One region of the Mesorhizobium sp. M0045 genome, then DNA from elsewhere that is predicted to be linked to it. Evidence: predicted binding sites of a transcription regulator. Region 1 holds the regulator's gene; the other holds the start of a gene.
What was found. Region 1 encodes LexA, which represses DNA repair genes until DNA is damaged. Its sites were predicted from a motif close to TGTTCNNNNTGTGTTCNG; they were not measured.
Positions count from the first base shown of each region.

Region 2: the regulator LexA is predicted to act here: its motif matches at 2,744-2,761, upstream of dinB (DNA polymerase IV).

Region 1 is NZ_JAMYUY010000011.1:177,656-183,195, forward strand. Features, by position in the region: gene NKJ72_RS19120 (hormone-sensitive lipase) at 7-837, opposite strand; gene kynU (kynureninase) at 935-2,182, opposite strand; gene lexA (transcriptional repressor LexA) at 2,630-3,364, shown strand; gene NKJ72_RS19135 (ComEC/Rec2 family competence protein) at 3,358-5,540, opposite strand, start outside.
Region 2 is NZ_JAMYUY010000001.1:349,201-354,740, forward strand. Features, by position in the region: gene NKJ72_RS01760 (XRE family transcriptional regulator) at 1-463, shown strand, start outside; gene NKJ72_RS01765 (hypothetical protein) at 663-965, opposite strand; gene NKJ72_RS01770 (hypothetical protein) at 1,150-1,512, shown strand; gene NKJ72_RS01775 (GNAT family N-acetyltransferase) at 1,586-2,044, shown strand; partial or broken gene ybiA (riboflavin biosynthesis intermediates N-glycosidase) at 2,144-2,685, shown strand; gene dinB (DNA polymerase IV) at 2,813-4,054, shown strand; gene NKJ72_RS01790 (FAD-dependent oxidoreductase) at 4,080-5,540, opposite strand, start outside.

The DNA.
Region 1 (5,540 bases):
CCTGCCTCACTCCGAAATCAAGGTCCGGGTCAGCGGATGGTCTGGATCGGCCAAACCGTCGATGATGTTGAAATGATGCCGGTCGGGCTCGACTACGGAGCTGGTCGCGGCACCCAGGCCGATCCAGATGTTGGCCAGCAACGCGCTCTGGCGCAGGAATTCGGCGCGCTCGCCGCCGCCGGCCCAGCAGGTCAGGCGGGCCTTGTCCATCGGGCGCAGCAGCACCGGACTTTCGGCCTGCGCCTCGGCCTCATCGATCGCCAGCGTCTCGTTCATGCCGGTGCGCATGATCGGGCGCAAATCATACACTCCCGAGATCGACACCACGTGACGAACGCGCCGGACCACTTCGGGCGCCAGCGGCGTCGTCCTGGTAACCATCCGGCTAACAAGATGGCCGCCGGCCGAGTGCCCGGTCAGCATCAGCGGCCCTGCGACCATCGCCGCCGCCTTGCCTATCGCCGCGCCGACTTCTTTGACGATGCCGCCAATGCGTATCTGCGGACAGAGCGTGTAGGACGGCATGGCAACTGCATAGCCGCGATCAACAGCGCCCGCGGCAAGATGTGACCAGAAACTCTTGTCGAATGCCATCCAGTAGCCGCCATGGACGAACACCACGACCCCCTTCGGCTTGGTGGCCGGCAGGAAAAGATCGAGCCGGTTGCGCGGGTTATCGCCATAGGCCAGGTCGAGCCGCGCCCTGCCCTCGGTCGAAAGCGCCTCGCGGAAAACCTGCGCGGGCTCGACCCAGGCCGCCGGCCAGCGATCGCTGCCGGCTATGTTGGCGCCGTTGGCATAGGCGTTGTCCCAATCGGCAATGTGACGTTCGAACACCCTGCGCCCTCCCTGGCAATTATGGCCTTGCAACCTGGCCGCGAGCATCGCGCGGCGCGTCGTCGCCAGCCTCACGATTCCAGCTCTCGCATCGATCTCAAGTGACAGCCGCCTTGATGGCGAAGCGCGCATCCTTCCACGCACCGGTGCGCAGGATGTCCTCAAGCACTTCGACGGCCTGCCAGACATCGGCATAGCCGACATAGAGCGGGGTGAAGCCGAAGCGCATGGTCGATGGCGCGCGAAAATCGCCGATCACACCACGTTCGATCAGCGCGCGCATGATCTGGTAGCCATGCTCATGCATGAATGAAATCTGGCTGCCGCGTTTTTCCCCGTCGCGCGTGCTTTCGAGCGTGAGACCGTAAGTGCCGCACTTTGCCTCGACAAGCTCGATGAACAGATCGGCCAGTGCGATGCTCTTCTTGCGCACCGCCGTCATGTCGACATCGTCCCAGATGTCGAGCGCGCCCTTCAGCGTGCGCATCGAAAGGATCGGCTGGGTGCCGCACAGAAACCGGCGGATGCCGGTGCCGGCCGCATAGCCTGGCTCGAAGGCGAAGGGCCGTGCATGGCCCCACCAGCCGGTGAGCGGCTGCTGGATGTCGGAAAGATGCCGCTCAGCCGCATAGATGAAGGCAGGCGCGCCCGGGCCGCCATTCAGATATTTGTAGGTGCAGCCAACGGCAAAATCGGCGTTGGCTTTGTCGAGCTCGACTGGCATCGCGCCAGCGGTGTGGCAGAGATCCCAGACGATCATCGCCCCGGCTTCCTGGGCCCTGCGCGTCAGAGCCGGCATGTCGCGCAGTTCGCCCGATTTGTAGTTGACGTGGTTGACCAGCACCACGGCGGTGCGATCGTCGATCAGCTCCTCGATGGTCGGCGCGTCGACCCCCGAGAGGCGCAGCAGCGCATCTTTTCGCGTCGAAACCACACCCTCAGCCATGTAGAGGTCTGTCGGAAAACTATCGCCCTCGGCGACGATGGCCTGCCGCTCCGGTCGCATGGCCATGGCGGCGTGCAGCAGCTTGTAGATGTTGACCGACGTCGTGTCGCAGACCACCGTCTGGCCGACCGCGGCACCGATCAGGCGCCCGAGCTGGTCGCCAAGTTCAAGCGGCATGTTGAACCAGCCGGCCGTGTTCCATGCGCGGATGAGATCATGCGACCATTCCTCGGTCGCGGCCTTGTACAGTTCATCGAAAGCGGCACGTGAAGCAGCTCCTAGCGAATTGCCGTCGAGATAGATCACTCCTTGCGGCAACACAAAGCGGTCACGTATCGCGCCCAGCGGATCTGCGGCATCCATCGCCTTTATGGCCGCGAGATCGGGAATTCCTGTCATGATTTGTCTGCTCCCCCCAAAGATTCAACGCAACGCCCGACACGTATCGACTGTTCTTCCATTACCGGGTGGCGCGTAGCAAGGCTCCACCGGCGAGAAGCAGCCTGACCAGGCGGTGGAAACCAGGAATTAACCCAAGGTTGGCGTTTTGAGTTCGTTTCGTTCACGGCGCATTGACCAACCGCACAGTCGATACGGGTTCAATTCCGTGCCCTTTGCCGACCGACCGCCGATGCCAGTGCCGCCTTCTAGGAGGCCAGAACGGCGCAAACGAAAGCAGAATCAAGGCGATGAGGCTCGCGGCGGTAAAAATACGGTACGCCGGTAGGGGACGTCGTTTGTTTCCCGAGCCTTAACGCATTCATTAAACTTTAAACAGTTGCGGAACACAACTGGAACAGATAGTGTCTGTTCTGGGTTTGTTTTCTGATTCTGTTGGGGGTCGCTATGCTGACACGCAAACAACACGAACTGCTTATGTTCATCCACGAAAGGTTGAAGGAAAGCGGTATCCCACCTTCCTTCGACGAGATGAAGGAAGCGCTCGACCTGGCTTCCAAATCCGGAATCCACCGACTGATTACGGCGCTGGAGGAGCGCGGCTTCATTCGCCGTTTGCCCAACCGGGCCCGTGCGCTGGAGGTACTACGCCTGCCTGACTCGATCGCCCCCGGCCTCAATGCGGCACGCAAGTTCTCGCCGAGTGTCATCCAGGGCAGTCTTGGGCAAGGTGCCCCTCGGCAGGGCAAGCCCACATCGTCGCGCGTCCCTGCAGCCGGCAATGACGACGATGTCGTCGCCGCCGTTTCGATCCCGGTAATGGGCCGCATCGCCGCTGGTGTGCCGATCGATGCTATCCAGCACCAGACGCATTCGATTTCGGTGCCGCCGGATATGATCATGGGCGGCGAGCATTATGCGCTCGAGGTCAAAGGCGATTCGATGATCGAGGCTGGCATTTTCGACGGCGACACGGTGATCATCCGCAACGCCGATACGGCGAGCCCCGGTGAGATCGTGGTGGCCCTGGTCGACGAGGAGGAAGCGACGCTGAAGCGGTTCCGCCGCAAGGGCGCCTCGATCGCCCTGGAGGCCGCCAATCCGGCCTACGAGACGCGCATCTTCGGACCAGACAGGGTCAAGGTGCAGGGCAAGCTCGTTGGGCTGATCCGCCGCTACTGAGTTGCGCCCTTGGTGCCGGCTTTTGGATTGTCGGCCCTGCGGTATGGCGGCAGGCCGCGCGCCGCGCGTGAAAATTTCCGCTGCACGTGCCAGGGCCGGTATGATTTTTCGACGGCGAAGCGGATTTCGGCGCGTGTTGCCGCTTGTGGATCGAAATAGACGGCCGCACTTCCCGCGCGCGCCAGTTGCCGTTTGGTGACGACGAGGACCAGCCGGTCGTAGTAGCAGGGATTATGGGCGGTGGCGTCGTCGATGACGATCAAGCTGGCGAAGGCGCAGGCTGGCCGTGCGGTATCGCGGTCCTTGGCTTGCGCAATGATCGCGCCGGATGGATGCCTGGCGAGGCAGAGACCGTCCGTGCAAATGAACGGCATGCCCGGCGGTAGGTCGGCCGGATCGGCAATGTCGAATTGCGGATCGTTCTTTCCAGGTGTTTCCGGCGCGACGATAGCCTCTGATGTGAGCGCGCGTTTCCAGTTGTCGATGGTGAACTCATTCGGGCGTGCCCGGTTGACCGCGAGCTCACCGCTGCCGATCGGCAGCGCGACCAGCCGTGCGTCCTCCGAGATCAATACGTCGGGTACGCGCGTCTGCGTTGTCGTTAGCAAGCCAGCGAGCGCAAAAGGAATTGCCGCGAGCCGCAACCAGGTCGTCGCCATGCTGGCAATGACGAGGGCGATCGTCACCAAAAGGACAGATCTCAGCGAAATCAGTCCGACCGCATCGATCGGCGAGCGCTCGGAGATCCACCCGGACAGGGCGATCATCGCCGTCAGCCCGTTGCCCATCACGTAGAGGAAAGGCCCATCCGCGCCGAACGGCATCGCCAGCGCGCTGAGCACGGCAAAGGGCATGACGACCAGTGAGACGATAGGCATGATGGCCAGATTGGCGAACAGGCTGAGCGGCGCTACGCGCTGGAAATGCCATATGGCGAAAAGCGCCGTGGCGCTCCCTGCAATGATCGAGGTCATCGCCAGGCCGCCCATGCCCAGCAGGACCTTTCGAGTGGCCAAGCGTAGCGGCGATCGCCGGGGCGGCGGCGTGGTGGCCCTGCCGGTGCGGTAATCGGACCAGCCGGCATAGGCGCCGACAAGGGCCGCCGTCGCGGCGAAGGACATCTGGAAGCTCGGACCGACCACCTCGTGCGGCGACACTACGATGACCGCGATGGCCGAGATCGCCAGATTGCGCATGGTGAGCGCGGCCCGGTCGAACAGCACGGCGATGAGCATCACCGCCAGCATGATGAAGCTGCGTTCGGCCGCCACCACAATGCCGGAAAAGACGAGGTACGCCGCAATCGAAAAAAGCGCGGCGGCGGCGGCATATTTTTTGACCGGCCGTCGCGATGAGAAGTCGGGAAACAGCGCAAAGGCACCGCGCAGCAGCGCCATGATGGTGCCGGCGACCAACGCCATATGCAGCCCCGAGATGGAGATGATGTGGTAGATGCCTGTACGCCGCATCGCTTCGTTGATCTCCTCGGGAATGCCGGCGCGCACGCCAACGATCAGCGCAGCAGCAATCTCGCCCTCGGCGGCGCCGATGCGGCTGCGGATATGGTCGGCGATGGATTCGCGCGCGTCTTCGATCGCGGAAGAAAGCCGCGCGGCAAGCGGCATGCTGCCCGACGCCACGACTTTCGGATTCCCGAGAAAGAAGCCGCTGCCGCCGATGCCCGCGAAATAGCTGTCGAAGGAGAAATCATAGCTGTCGGGCCGCACCGGGCCGGTCGGCGGCAGCAACCGCACATAGCCGGCGATCTCGGAACCAGCGGCCAGCTCAGCCGGTATCTTCATCGCCGAAATGCGGACCCGTTCCGGCATGTAGCGCAGCGTCGGCCTGGCGGTTGAGATCACATCGATCGTCAGCCTGATGCGGCCACTCGCCATGGGCTCGTACGATACGACACGACCCGTCAGCCGCGTCGAGATTTCGGAACCGAGCATATGCGTCCCGACACGCCAGGTCTCGAACTTGGCGGCAAGCACGCCAAGCGCGCAGAGCAGCGCCACCATGAAACACAGGCGCGTCCTGGGCCATGAACGCGAGACGACCGTACAAAGGGCCGCGAGGAGCACGATTGCGATCGGCTGCGGAAAGGCTGGCTCCACCGACAGCGCGAAATATACGACCACCCCGCATGCGAGGAACACCGGCACCAGCAGGAAGG
Region 2 (5,540 bases), on a different contig from region 1:
TGCCGGGCCGGTTGCCGATGCGGAGATCGTCACCGATCCCGGCCCCCTGCCCGCCGGGCCAATGGATATCCAGCTTCTCGGCACCGCCGTCGGCGGCGACGATGGCGACTTCACCTTCAACGGCCAGCCGGCCGGCTATGTCCAGCGGCCGCCGGGGATCCGGCATCTGCGCAACGTGTTTGCGCTGCACGTGCTGAGCGATTCGATGGTGCCGCGCTACGAGCCCGGCGAGATGATCTATTGCGGCGGCCGCGAGGCCGTGCCCGGCGACCATGTGGTAATCGAGACGCTGCCCGAAGAGAACGAGCAAAACGGCAAGGCTTTCATCAAAAAGCTGGTCAAGCGCACCGCCGCCGAACTGATCGTCGAGCAGTACAATCCGCCCAAAACGCTGACCTTCAACCGCTACGCCATCAAGAACGTCTTCCGCGTCATCCCGCTCAAGGAACTGCTGGGGTATTGACGGACCGCTTTCCCTTCTCCCCTTGTGGGAGAAGGTGGCCGAGCGAAGCTCGGTCGGATGAGGGGTGCCGGACGGATCGCTACGTAAGGCTTTAAAATCGTTTCATATTTTAACGCCGAGTTTCTTCCAGCACCCCTCATCCGGCTCGGCGCTACGCGCCGATCCACCTTCTCCCACAAGGGGAGAAGGAAGTTCCCCCTCAAGCCCGCCTCGACTGCTCCGGCTCTTGACCGTTGAGCAGGTGCGCCTCGGCGCGCACCCGCTGCCGGTCGTCGATGAAGGCGGCCTGGATCGAAACGGCGGCGCCCGGCAGGCCATCGGCACGGCAGGCCTTGCAGATGAGGCGCCCCGAAAGCGCTGATAGCGGCGTCTCCGGCCTCACCCCATGCCGCTTGAGCTCGGCCGGCTTCCACCACCTGTTACGGCCGCAATCGATGCACTCGACGGCAATCGAGACGACATCGGCGATCGTCGCTTCCTTGCCCGCCAATGCCATAGCCATCCCCATCATTGTTCCTGCTTTGTTCCACATCATTATCGGTTTTCGAGGCGGAGTCGAGTCGGTTCCGCTTACATCAACGTTAAAGTTTCGCTTGTTCGGATATTTGAGTTATGCTTATATATCATGCGGGCTGGAATCGGCGCGAGCCACAGAACCGCAGCCGGCCGGCAGCGAGGGAGCGACGATGAACCCAGCCCAGTTCGCCCATGCCTGCGGCTATAGCGGCGACAGCCCGGCCATGCTTGCCGCTTTCGCGGCCATCCGCCAGGACGGCATCCGCAAGGCACGCCAGGGTCATCGCCAGCGCAAGGCGGCGATTGACCAGATGAAGCCGAGCCGCGCTCTGTTCCTGGCGGCGATCCGTCCGGCGCAGTCAGCCGAGGAGGCACTCGAGGACGCCGCCCGCTTCCTGTCGATGTTCCGCAACATGCCGCGCTGGCGGCAGGAAAGGCGCGCCTCCGACCTCGCCCGTGCCAGACAGCAGCGCCTCTTCGCCCGCTTCTTCCGCCGCTACGGCCACCGCCTCTGGGCGCTCGAGATCACCTGAAGGCGCGCGGGCCTCCCTTGCGAGTCAAAACGGATATTGCGATCGCCGACGTCGCACCGTATGTCTTCGCGCGATGAGCGAGATCGAATTCCGTAGCGCGCAGGCGCCCGACCTGCCGGCGATCGTTGCAATGCTTGCCGACGATGTGCTCGGCGCAGACCGGGAAGACCCATCCACGCCGCTTGCGCCATCCTATCTCGATGCCTTCAGCGCAATCGATGCCGACCCCAACCAGTTGCTGGCCGTGGCTGTCGAGGCCGGGCAAGTGGTCGGGACCCTGCAACTCACCTTCCTTCCGGGTATCTCCAGGAAGGGTGCCTGGCGCGGCCAGATCGAAGGCGTTCGCGTCGCCCGGCAATGGCGCTCGCGCGGCGTCGGCAAGCTGATGGTCGAATGGGCGATTGAAACGTGCCGTTCGCGCAATTGCAGCTTCGTCCAACTCACCACGGACAAAGGTCGACGGGAGGCGCACGCTTTTTACGAGCGCCTCGGTTTCACCGCCAGTCATCTCGGTTACAAGATGGCGCTGTAGATCAGCATTTCATCGCATTCAGCGCCGACTGCTCATCTTCGCTACCCCACCCTGGATGGAGCATTGACAAGCCGGCCTATCGCCTTGCTCCATTCGCCCATGATTTACGACCGACCGTGGCTTGAAAAAGCCTTTCGCGCAAAGCCCCGGCAGAAGTTCTTCTGGGGCCATCAGCCGTCCAAGGACGGCCGCATAACCGCGTCGTGCTTCAGCCAGTGGTGGCATGCGCCCTTTACCATCGATGGCCTGAGCTATCCGACTGCCGAACACTGGATGATGGCCGAGAAGGCTCGCCTGTTCGGTGATGCTCAGACGGCAACGCAATCCTCAGGGCGACGAGCCCCAAGCAGGCAAAGCAGCTTGGCCGTCAGGTGAGCGGCTTCGATGGCACCAAATGGGATGCCGACAAATATCGCATCGTCTGCGAAGGGAGCTTTCAGAAGTTCCGACAGAATGCGGTGCTGCGCGATTATCTGCTGTCGACGCATGACCGGGTGCTGGCCGAGGCCAGCCCTGTCGACCGGGTGTGGGGCATTGGTCTTGCGGCGGATGACGAGAGGGCAGTGAACCCGCTGCTGTGGCGCGGCGAGAACCTGTTGGGATTCGCGCTGATGCAGGCCCGCGATCGGCTGCGCGGCTGAACATTGGCACCCGCTCGTCATCAGCGGCAGCTTCCGCTGCTTGACAATCCGCCGGCAATGTTCTCTTTATGTTCCTACCACACTTGAGACAATGCGGCGTTCGAGCCGCCGCGGGCGAACGGGCCGGATGGAAGCCAACATCCTCCACGCGGATCTGGATGCCTTCTATGCCTCGGTCGAACAATTGCTCGACCCGGCCTTGCGCGGCAAGCCGATTGCCGTCGGCGGCGGGGTAGTGCTTGCCGCATCCTATGAGGCCAAGGCGTTCGGCGTGCGCGGCGGCATGCCGGGACGGCGGGCGCGGGAACTCTGCCCGCAACTCATTTTCGTCGGCGGCCATTTCAAGGACTATCAGCGGCTGGGCGATGCGGCAATCAAGGTGCTCGGCGATTTCACGCCGGTGGTCGAGCGGATTTCGATCGACGAGGCCTTTGCCGACGTCGCCGGCTGCACCCATTTGTTCGGCTCGCCCGCCGAGATCGCCGGCAAGATCCGCCGCCGCGTGCGGGCCGAACTCGGCTTGCCAATCTCGGTCGGCGTGGCCCGCACCAAGCATCTGGCCAAGATCGCGTCACAGGTCGCAAAACCTGACGGGCTGGTGGTGGTCGATCCGCGCCACGAGCTGGAGTTCCTGCACCACCTGCCGGTCGAGCTGATGTGGGGTGTCGGCCCGGTCACCAGGGAGCGGCTGGCCGGTATCGGCGTCAACACCATCGGAGAGTTGGCGAAGACCAACAGTGGCGCGCTGGAGCGCCTGCTCGGGCCGGCGGCGGGGGAGAAACTGAATGCGCTGGCGTGGAACCGCGATCCGCGCAAGCTTGAGACGCAGCGCCGGGCGCGCTCGGCCGGCGCGCAATCGGCGCTCGGCCGAAAATCGGCCGACGAGCAGGTCTTCGTCCCCGCCCTGCTGCATCTGGCCGACAGGGTCGCCACCAGGTTGCGTGCGAAATCCCGGCCCGGCCGCACGGTGACGGTTCGCGTCCGCTTTGCCGATTTGCGCTCGGTGACGCGCTCGGTCACGCTCGACCAGCCGATTTCGGCAACCGCCATGCTGGCCGAAATCGCCGAGGCGCTGGTGCGCAAGGTGCTCATCGACCATCCGCACGAAAAGACAATCTCGCTGCTGGCGATCGCCGTATCGCATCTGGAGCAGCATGCCGGCCTGCAACTGGAACTGCCGCTCGGGCTCGACGACGACCGCCGCCGCCCCGGCACCCGGAAGGGCGCGGCGCGCTGGACCGCGGATCGCGCCATCGACAAGATCCGCGACCGCTTCGGCTGGGAGGCGGTCGGCTACGCCTCGGTCGCGCTCGGACTACAGCGGTCGGTTCCCGACGCATTTCGGGAGTTGGCCGAGAAGGAATTGTGAGTTGCGCGGCGGGGGCGAAAAAGAATTATCTGACAGGAGCCAGGGGCGATACGGCCGGCCCGTTCAAAGCCGTGCCGTCGACGGCAAAATGCGAGCCGTGGCAGGGGCAGTCCCAGCAGCGTTCCAATGAGTTCCAATGAACGTGGCAGCCGACATGGGTGCATGCGGCCGAGCGCTTGTGGAGCGTGCCGTCCTCATCGCGAAAAGCCGCGACTTTGGTAAGCCCTTCGCGCACGATAGCGCCCTCTCCCGGCCGCAGCTTATCGGCGGAATCGATTTCGCCAGGCGCGACATACTCGGCAAAACTCCTGATCGCTGTCGCATTCTCCACCAAATAGTCGCCGATCGCGCGTGCCGTCTTGCGGGAGGGTTCGTAAAGTTCCCGCCAAGGGCTTTCCCCCTTCAGGATCAGGTCGGAAACCAATTGGCCGGCAACAACCCCATGGGTGATGCCCTGACCGGAATCGCCGGTGACCACGAAGACATGCCGGTTGCCGGGATTGCGGCCGATGAACCCGGCATGGTCGACGGTCTCCATCACCTGCCCGGACCATCGATTGGCTTCGCTGCCGATATCGGGCACCAACCCTTTGATCCAGTCCGCCAGGGCCGCGAAGCGGTCGTCAGCATCGTCGGCCTGCCCTGTCTTGTGGTCCTCACCACCGACGATCAGAAAGTCGGTTTTGCCTTCACTAGGCTGCAGGCGAACGTAGTGATAGGGATCCAGCGTGTCCCAATAGAGTGCATCCGGCAAAACGTTGCGCGCGATCTCGAACGCCATCGCGTAGGTCCGATACGGCGCTTGCTTGGTGTGGAGCGCGACCCGATCGTTGATCGGCGAATTGGTGGCGACAACGGCCGATCTGGCAGACACGGTAAAGCCTGAGACCGTGCTTACGCGGACGCCGCCGTCGGTCTCCGCGACCTTGTCGACGATGGTCTCCGCATAAAGCATGCCGCCGCGCGCGCGAATGCCCGCAGCCAGCCCGCGGAGATATTTGAGCGGGTGAAATGTCGCCTGATTGGCGTAGCGAAGGACGGGCGTATCCGAAAAGCCTGCAAACGGCACGCCCGCGGTTTTCTCGACGTCGACACCAATCTTCAGAGCGACGTCCAGTTCGCGCTCGATGACGGATTCCCTTCTGCCTGACGCCGGAACCAGAAAGCCGTCGAGGCGGCGGAAATCACACGCGATACCCTCTGCTTCCTGGATCGATTGGACACGGTCGATAGCCGCCGACTGGCTTTGGTAGTAAATCCGCGCCAGTTCCTCGCCGCGCAATTTGATCAGTTCCGAAAAGTAGTCGTCGCAGATCGACGACAGATGCGCGGTGGTGCGTGCAGTCATGCCGCTTCCGATCCGGCCGCGATCGAGCACCGCCACCTTTTGCCCGGCGACGGCCAATTCGTAGGCGACCGACAGTCCGGCAATGCCAGATCCGACGACCACCACATCGACCTGTTCACTCCGCTCGAGCGGAACCGC